DNA from 2 places in the Parafrankia irregularis genome. Region 2 is predicted to be linked to the other one. Evidence: riboswitches for the same ligand, from Rfam matches in the RefSeq annotation. Region 2 holds a riboswitch; the other holds the start of a gene.
What was found. Region 2 has a riboswitch for cyclic di-AMP ahead of AWX74_RS22515 (peptidoglycan-binding protein). Riboswitches for the same ligand answer to the same signal wherever they lie in the genome.
Positions count from the first base shown of each region.

Region 1: linked by a shared signal. The riboswitch ahead of AWX74_RS35015 (transglycosylase family protein) and the one ahead of AWX74_RS22515 (peptidoglycan-binding protein) in region 2 are both predicted to bind cyclic di-AMP.

Region 1 covers NZ_FAOZ01000042.1:5,133-9,340, forward strand. Annotated here, with positions in the region: gene AWX74_RS35010 (hypothetical protein) at 1-877, opposite strand, end outside; gene AWX74_RS35015 (transglycosylase family protein) at 1,152-1,529, opposite strand; cyclic di-AMP (ydaO/yuaA leader) riboswitch at 1,542-1,719, opposite strand; gene AWX74_RS35020 (helix-turn-helix domain-containing protein) at 2,128-2,736, opposite strand; gene AWX74_RS35025 (FMN-binding glutamate synthase family protein) at 2,879-4,208, opposite strand, start outside.
Region 2 covers NZ_FAOZ01000016.1:29,693-33,900, reverse strand. Annotated here, with positions in the region: gene AWX74_RS22520 (serine hydroxymethyltransferase) at 1-1,017, shown strand, start outside; cyclic di-AMP (ydaO/yuaA leader) riboswitch at 1,580-1,741, shown strand; gene AWX74_RS22515 (peptidoglycan-binding protein) at 2,011-2,754, shown strand; gene mce (methylmalonyl-CoA epimerase) at 3,243-3,668, shown strand; gene AWX74_RS22505 (hypothetical protein) at 3,816-4,166, opposite strand; gene AWX74_RS22500 (LppP/LprE family lipoprotein) at 4,202-4,208, opposite strand, start outside.

The DNA of each region.
Region 1 (4,208 bases), on a different contig from region 2:
GTCCCGTGGGCCGGCCGGCGATGCTGCGCGGCTGCTGCCGGGCAAGCTTCCCGGAGATCTGGTCAGCGATCAGCTGCAGCCGATCCATCGGCGGGGCCGTCTCGTAGTTCGTGTACGTGACGGTCACCGCGACGTGATCGACGATGAAGACGAGGGTGTCCACCGCCATCTCGTAGGTGAAATCCTGCTCTCGCACCTGCAACGTCACACGCAGGTACCCAGCGGCTCCGGTCGGCGCCGAGGGACGCTGGACCCCGGCCACCTGATATTCGACCCCGTCGCCGTCGGCGCCGGACTCGTCGATTCGGGCCCGGGTCTCCCTGCCCGTGCAGTCCGCGAACCGGGGACTGGCCCACATCGCGCGGACGCCAGCGGCCTGCTTCTCGGTCACTATCTCGGCGTAGGACGAGATGAACGAGTCCCCGTCCTCACTCACGAAGGTCTCGCCGACAGCGGTTGCCTCAGGCTCGTAGTCGAGGTCGGTCGCCGACAGGCCGAGGCAGTCCGCGAACTCAGGGGTGTACCGTTTCGCGGGCTGGTCACCGGCGGTATTGGTCCCGGCGGGAACGCCGGTGAAGTATGTCGTCGCCTCACCCTCGGTCAGCACGTAGTCCTCGGGCCACAGACCCAGCGTGTTCGGCGCCGACGAGGCCGTTCCCGAGGTGACCGCGGTCTCGGGCCTCCCGGTCGTGTCGCCGTCACCCGAGCAGGACGACACGGTGAACGCGATCACCGCCAGAAGAAGCCCGTGGCGCTTCAGCGGGAGCGGTCGCGGTTGACTCCCAGGCACCGAGGGCGACAGCTGGCCCGCGGCCGGGCCGCCCCCGATCTCGCCCGGCGCCCGACCACCCAGTCGAAACAGATCGCGAACAGCCACGTCTCGCCCACCCCCACGCATGCCAGCACCGGCACAACCACCGGATGCCTCCCGCGCGGCAGGCACACGCAACATACGTGCTCTATCGGGACGGAAGGACAGCGAAGCTATCAGACTGCTGTCAGCCCGCTGTCAAATGACTGTCAGCGGACCCAATGAAGATCGGTTAGAATCGATATTTCACTACCAATAACCACCAGAATGCCAGGCAAAATCAATGCGCCCGCAACGTCACGAGAACGTTGCGGGCGCATTGATTGCCGCATACTGTGGATCAGATCTTGCCGCCCCAACAGCTCTTCGAGGCATACCAGGGGCTGGTGCCCTGCTGGGCGTACAGGATGTGGGCACGCTTCCACTGCTCGGCGGCACTGGCGTTCTGCGGCAGGCCCTGGCCGCCGACGGCGTGCCAGGTGCCGGGCATGAACTGGAACAGGCCACCCGCGCCGATCGAGTTCACCGCGCGGGGGTTACCGCCCGACTCGCAGGGAACAACCGCGCTCAGGAAGCGGTGTGCGTCCGGCCGGGCAGCGGCGCTCGCCGGCTGGGACATCGCGATACCACCACCGATCGTCGCGGCAAGCACCGGTGCGACGAGCAGAGCGCGGCCCCGACGGATGGAACGACGGTTCTTGCGGGCAGCCGAAACCATAGCGGACAAAGTTGTGTCCTTCCCCCACGCCTGCGAAGTTAGCTGTCGGGTTCGGGCTAGGGAATCGCCCGGCCGACCGGCGCGTTCAGATCGCGCCCGGTGGCTTCACCCCTGAGGACGTCCGAAGAGAAGGCTCATTCGACGTCCGGGAACCTGGGTCCCCCGCCCCTGCCTGCGGTTCTGTTAATCACCGGGTGTGGCAGGGTTCGGCGTGCCACCCGATGCGCGCTCCCCAGGTCGGAAGCACGGCCAAGACGTTACACACGAACCGCAAACCATTTCAAAGCCTTTGTGACGAGCGCCACATCCGGCACTGCGGCCTTGAATTCCACCGGCATCGCGTCCCCTCGGCCGCATATTCACCGTTTCCTCCCGGCGTCATTCGGCCAGGGTCAGCGATTCGGCACTATCGGTCGACCCGACCGCCACGCAAGGTGCGCGACGCGTTCGTGCCCGCGACCGAAATTCCGGCCGCGGCGACGAAGAATCTTCCTGAACCGAATTCCGACACATCATGAAGTCGACCGTTTTCGACCGCGCGGCGGGACGACGGCGGGGGTGATCGGCCGGACGGCGACGGAGGCCGGCAAAGGCCGGATCAGGGCTGGCCGGCGCCGACCTCGCCGTAGGCCACGACCGACAGGAACCGGATAGGCAGCTGGACCAGCTCCCGCGGCCCGTGCGCGCCCTCGCCGTCAAGCTGCAGCGCGTCGCCGGGGCGCATGACGTAGCTGGCATCGCCGTGGCCGTAGATCATCTCCCCTTCGAGCATGTAGAGCAGTTCGGTGCCCGGGTGTTGGAAGAGCGGGAACTCCTCGCTGCGCTCGGTCAGCGTGACGATGTGGGCCTCCATCCGCTTGTGCGGGCCGCGCAGTGCTCCGAGCAGGGTGTACTCGTGGCCCACCCTGGTCCCCCGCTGGGTGATCCGCGGCCCGGTGCCGGCGCGGGTGAAGACCGCCTCCCGGGCGGCGTCAGCACCGCGGAACAGGGACGTCACCGGCACGTCGAGCGTCTCGGCGAGCCGGTCGAGCGTGGTCAGGCTGCAGGAGATCGACGCGTTCTCCACCTTCGAAATCATCGCGCTGGACACACCGCTGCGCGCCGCGAGCTCGGCCAGGGTCAGCCCACGGTCATGGCGCAGGCGCCGGACGTTGCCCGCGATGGCACGCTCCAGCCGCCCCTGCCGGGACGCGTTCTCCTCCCCCACACCCGAAACACTAGCGATGGCGCCCTCTTTGCCCGATCCGTCCGGCAGCCTGCTCAGCTGACCGTCCGGCCGCCCGAGTGGCTGCCTGCTCGGCTGCCCGTCCAGCTGCCCGGGCGGCTCGCCGCTCAGCGCGTCTCCCCGTTCACCGGTCGGCGCCGGGGATCCAGGTGGTCCCGGCGAGCGGCACCCGGGCCATCGCCGCGGCTTCGACCGTCAGCGCGACGAGGTCCTCGGGCTCCAGATTGCGCAGGTGGGCCTTGCCGCAGGCACGGGCCAGCGTCTGCGCCTCCATGGTCAGCACCCGCAGGTAGTTCGCGAGTCGCCGGCCGCCCTCGACCGGATCGAGCCGGGCCGCGAGCTCCGGATCCTGGGTGGTGATGCCGGCCGGGTCACGGCCGTCCTGGAAGTCGTCGTAGTAGCCGGCCGCCGAGCCGAGCCGCTCGTACTCGGCCGCGTACCGTGGATGGTTGTCACCGAGCGCGATCAGCGCCGCCGTGCCGATGGCGACGGCGTCGGCGCCGAGCGCCATCGCCTTCGCGACGTCCGCCCCGGTACGGATGCCACCGGAGACGATCAGCTGGACCCTGCGGTGCAGGCCGAGCTCGTCCAGCGCCTGCACCGCCTGCGGCAGCGCGGCCAGCGTCGGGATGCCGACGTGCTCGATGAAGACGTCCTGGGTGGCGGCGGTGCCGCCCTGCATGCCGTCGAGGACGACGACGTCCGCGCCGGCGGCGACCGCGAGCTTCACGTCGTAGTAGGTGCGGCTCGCGCCGATCTTGACGTAGATCGGCTTCTCCCAGTCGGTGATCTCACGCAGTTCGAGGATCTTGATGGCGAGGTCGTCGGGGCCGGTCCAGTCCGGGTGCCGGCAGGCGGAGCGCTGGTCGATACCGGGCGGCAGGGTACGCATGGCGGCGACCCGATCGGAGATCTTCTGGCCGAGCAGCATGCCGCCGCCGCCGGGCTTCGCGCCCTGCCCGAGCACCACCTCGATGGCGTCGGCCTTGCGCAGGTCGGTCGGGTTCATTCCGTAGCGCGACGGCAGGTACTGGTAGACGAGGTGCTTCGACTGGTCTCGCTCCTCGGGGGTCATCCCGCCGTCGCCGGTGGTGGTGGACGTCCCGACCTCGCTCGCGCCGCGGCCGAGCGCCTCCTTCGCCTGCGCGGAGAGAGCCCCGAAGCTCATCCCGGCGATCGTCACCGGAATGTCGAGGTGCAGCGGGTACTTCGCGTTGCGGTCCCCGAGGATCACATCGGTGCCGCACCGCTCGCGGTAGCCCTCCAGCGGGTAGCGGGACATCGACGCGCCCAGGAACAGCAGGTCGTCGAAATGCGGCAGGGCCCGCTTCGCCCCCCAGCCGCGAATGTCGTAGACGCCGCTGCCCGCGGCCCGCTGAATGCCGGCGATGGTGGCGCGGTCGAAGGTCGCCGACTCGCGCAGGCCATAGGTGGCGGGCGACGAAGGATAGCCG
Region 2 (4,208 bases):
GCGAAGGCGGTGTTCGGCGTCGAGCACGCGAACGTCCAGCCGTATTCGGGCTCGCCCGCCAACCTGGCCGTCTACCTGGCGTTCCTGCAGCCGGGCGACGCCGTGATGGGCATGGGCCTGCCCTCGGGTGGCCACCTGACCCACGGCTGGACGGTGTCGGCCACCGGCCGCTGGTTCCAGGGGGTCCGGTACGGAGTACGCCAGGACACCGGGCGGGTCGACCTCGACGAGGTGCGTGACCTCGCGCTCCAGCACCGGCCAAAGGTGATCTTCTGTGGTGGGACCGCGATCCCCCGCACCATCGACTTCCCCGCCTTCGCGGCGATCGCGGGCGAGATCGACGCCGTGCTCGTGGCGGACATCTCCCACATCGCCGGCCTGATCGCCGGTGGCGCCCACCCCTCGCCCGTGGGCCACGCACCGGTCATCACCACCACCACGCACAAGACCCTGCGCGGGCCCCGCGGCGCGATGATCATGTCGGACGCGGCGCACGCGTCCGCCCTCGACAAGGCGGTGTTCCCAGGCCTGCAGGGCGGCCCGCACAACCACACGACCGCCGCCATCGCGGTCGCGCTGCGCGAAGCCACCACCCCGGACTTCCGCGAGTACGCCCACCGCGTCGTCGCGAACGCGAAGGCGCTCGCCGAGGCGCTGTCCGCCCGCGGTTTCGACCTCGTCACCGGCGGCACCGACAACCATCTGATCCTGATCGACCTGACCAGCCGTGGCGTCGCCGGCAAGCCGGCCGCGAAGGCGCTGGACCGGGCCGGTATCGAGCTCAACTACAACACCGTTCCGTTCGATCCGCGCAAGCCGTTCGACCCGTCCGGCGTCCGGCTGGGAACGGCCGCGATCACCACCCGCGGACTGCAGCCGGAGCAGATGCCGACGCTGGCGGGCTGGATCGACGAGGCCGTGAAGGCCGCGGGCGACGACGACGAGACCACCATCAGCCGCATCGCCGGCGAGGTGCGAGACCTGATGACGGCCTACCCGATGTCCGGCTGGGTCTGATCACATCGCATATCCGCTCGGGCTCGCCCGGTCCACTGGCCGGGCGAGCCTGTTCCTGACGACGGCGCGGTCGACGGGAGAGCGCCCACACCGCCAGCTTGCCCGCGACGTATGGGGCGGTTCCGCGGAACCGCCCCGCCAGTCACCGTAGGACGTCGGCGAGGGCCCACGGGTACGGGGCAGGGGTCCGGTATTCCACTGTCGCCGGAGATGCTACGCACATCACAGCCGACTCGGCGATCGTGAGCCGACAGGCCCGCCAGAGATCACTGCGGATCGGTCACCACTCTCCCGGACGACCCGGTCACCACACGCAGCTCAAGCAGCCGACAGAACGCCGCATACACCACATCGGCGGCACCGGCGGTACTCGGCGGACCCTCTCCCCCCTTCGTCGCGTACAGTGCGCATACACCAACCTGTTGTACGCATCGTGACCAGGTAGCGCCACAAAAGGGCAAAAACTAGTACTTGCGACTACCCTTAGTAGTTCGTTACGGTGTGCTGGCACCAAACAAGCGACGGGTCGTACGCCGAGTTCTGCCCTAGGCCCGTCGTCCCCTCCTAGTGACCACCAGGGCAGAAGCGGGGGAACCAGGTTCCTCCGGATGGCCACCGCACCCAGGGCGGCCGTCCTCGGGGTGAAGTCGCCGCGCAACGCGCGCCGACCGGGCTTCCCGGCCCGAACCCGACAGCTAACCTCGCAGGCGTACGGGAAGGATCTGCGTGTACGCATGCTTCGAATAGCAGCCGGGACTGCATCCGTCCCTCGGAACGCCGCCGCGGTAATGCCGCGCCCGTAACCCGGGGTTGACACCGGAGATCTGGGGCCCGCTCGGGCCCGGACAAATTTCACGCCGATAGCAGAACGCGCGTCCATTCGCGCGCCTTTCGCGACCCAATTTCGTCGCGACTCATTGATCCGTGTACGGATCGTTGGCGCCTGAAGACGCCCTACCCGCCTGCTCTTCAACGTAGAAACGAGATATCTTGATGTCGACCGGAAAGCACCGCAAGTCCCCCAGCGTCCGCCGCCGAGGCCGTGGTCGCTCCGCTGCTGTTGCCGCGGCAAGCGTTATCGGGGCATCCGCCGGCCTGTTCCTCACCGCGAGCCCCGCCAGCGCGGCGGTAATCTCGGACACCAGCATCGCGCAGGCGGCGAAGAACGCCGGCCTGAACTCCTGCCGCGGAATTCCGCTGAGCACCTGGGTCGCCGTCGCGCTCGCCGAGTCGGGCGGCAACACCACCGCCCACGCGACCGTCGGTGAGGACTCCCGCGGCCTGTGGCAGATCAACATGCGCGCGCATGCCAGCTGGGTCGGAAACCGCGACCTCTACGACCCGAACGTCAACGCCTGGGCCGCACGGCAGGTCTGCCAGAGCCAGGGCATCACCGCGTGGAGCGCCTACACCAACGGCATGCACACGAAGTACCTGGCTCGTGGAGCCGCGGCAGCCGCGGCCGTGGGCAACTCGGTGAGCACCACGGTGTCCACCGCGCCGTCCGCCAGCGCCAACCGCGCCGTCGACTCGGGCTACATGCGGCTGGGCGTGTCCGGCCCCCGCTGGGATGTCTCCCTGGTGCAGGACCAGCTGCGTAAGCTCGGCTACCCGATCGTCGTCGACGGCTACTTCGGACCGCAGACCAACCACATGGTCATCGACTTCCAGAAGAAGCACGGCCTGGTGCCCGACGGCGTCATCGGCCCGCTCACCCACAAGGCCCTGTTCGGCTGATCGGCCGCACAACCGAATACCTGAGCGAGCGACCGGTCGATCAGCTGACCCTGGTCAGCTGATCGGAATCACCGATCGACTCGACGCACCGTCCCCGCCGCGGGCCCCTGGACATCCAGAGGCGTCACGGCGGGGACGCCGCGTTTTCCGGTGATAACCCGCACCCCCGGCATAGACTCGGCAGAAATGCGATCAAGCCGAGCTCCAGGCACCGTTACACGCCTTCCATTAATCACTACAGGCAACGCGGATCTTCTTGTGGATCCGAGCGGGGATTTCATACCGACTGCGGTGACTGGGACCCTTCCCGCACCACTCGTGATGAAACTTCGACGAAGCCCGGGGTGACGCGCGCCACAGGTCGGTGGTGACCGGGACACGGCGTACTGGATTCAGTGGACCGCAACGCCGTATCCGGGCACTCTCGGAGGCTGGGCCCGGGCCGGACGCCGCCACGGGCCGACCGTCCTACGACCAGGAGCGATGTTGTGCTGACCAGGATCGACCATGTCGGGATCGCCGTGGCCTCGCTGGAGGAGGCCATTCCTCGCTACGAGGCCGCATTCGGCCTGACGGTCGCGCATCAGGAGACCAACGAGGCGCAGGGCGTGCGCGAGGCCATGCTGCTGGTCCACAAGGGCGACACCGGCGGTTCCTACGTCCAGCTGCTGGAGCCGATCCGCGAGGACACCCCGGTCGGCAAGTTCCTGGCCAAGAAGGGGCCGGGCATCCACCACATCGCCTACGGCGTGGGTGACATCGACTCCGCGCTGGCCGCGCTCACCGTCGCCGGCTTCGACCTGGTCAACAAGACGCCCGTGCATGGCACGGCCGGCAGCCGCATCGCCTTCATGCACCCGAAGGGTGTCGGCGGTGTGCTCACCGAGCTGGTCGAGGCACCGGAAGGGCACTGACTCGGCGCCCCCGCACCGGCTCCCACACAAGGCACCGGGCGTCGGCCATCCCGCCGACGCCCGGTGCCCCACAGCCCGCAGTCCCCAGCCCGCAGCCCGCAGCCCGCGATCACCCGTGGGCCGTGAAGGCCCACCCGGCTGCCATCGTCACCACAGCACCGCGATCGCCACGTTGGCCACCCCGAGCCCACCTGCGGCGTGAGCCAGGGCCGCCGGCGCCTCGCGGCCGCGGGCGTTGCCCACGACGGCGACGCCGGCGACTGCCGCCGCGACGACGAGCTTGACCGCGATCTTGGCGTTGTCCACGTCCCGGTCCACGGCCCCGCTGGACGCAAGCCCCACCAGGATCATGCCCGTGACGATCTGGACGAGGGCGCCGTGCAGGATGCCGGGCGTGATGACCGGATGCGGCGAGCGGATCTGCGCGAGCCACCCTCCGACAATCATGGCCATCCCGACCAGGTGAAACACAACAACGATGTTGTAGACCACGCCCATGACGTCTTTTCTACAGGACGTAGAACATGGCCGGTTCAGCGG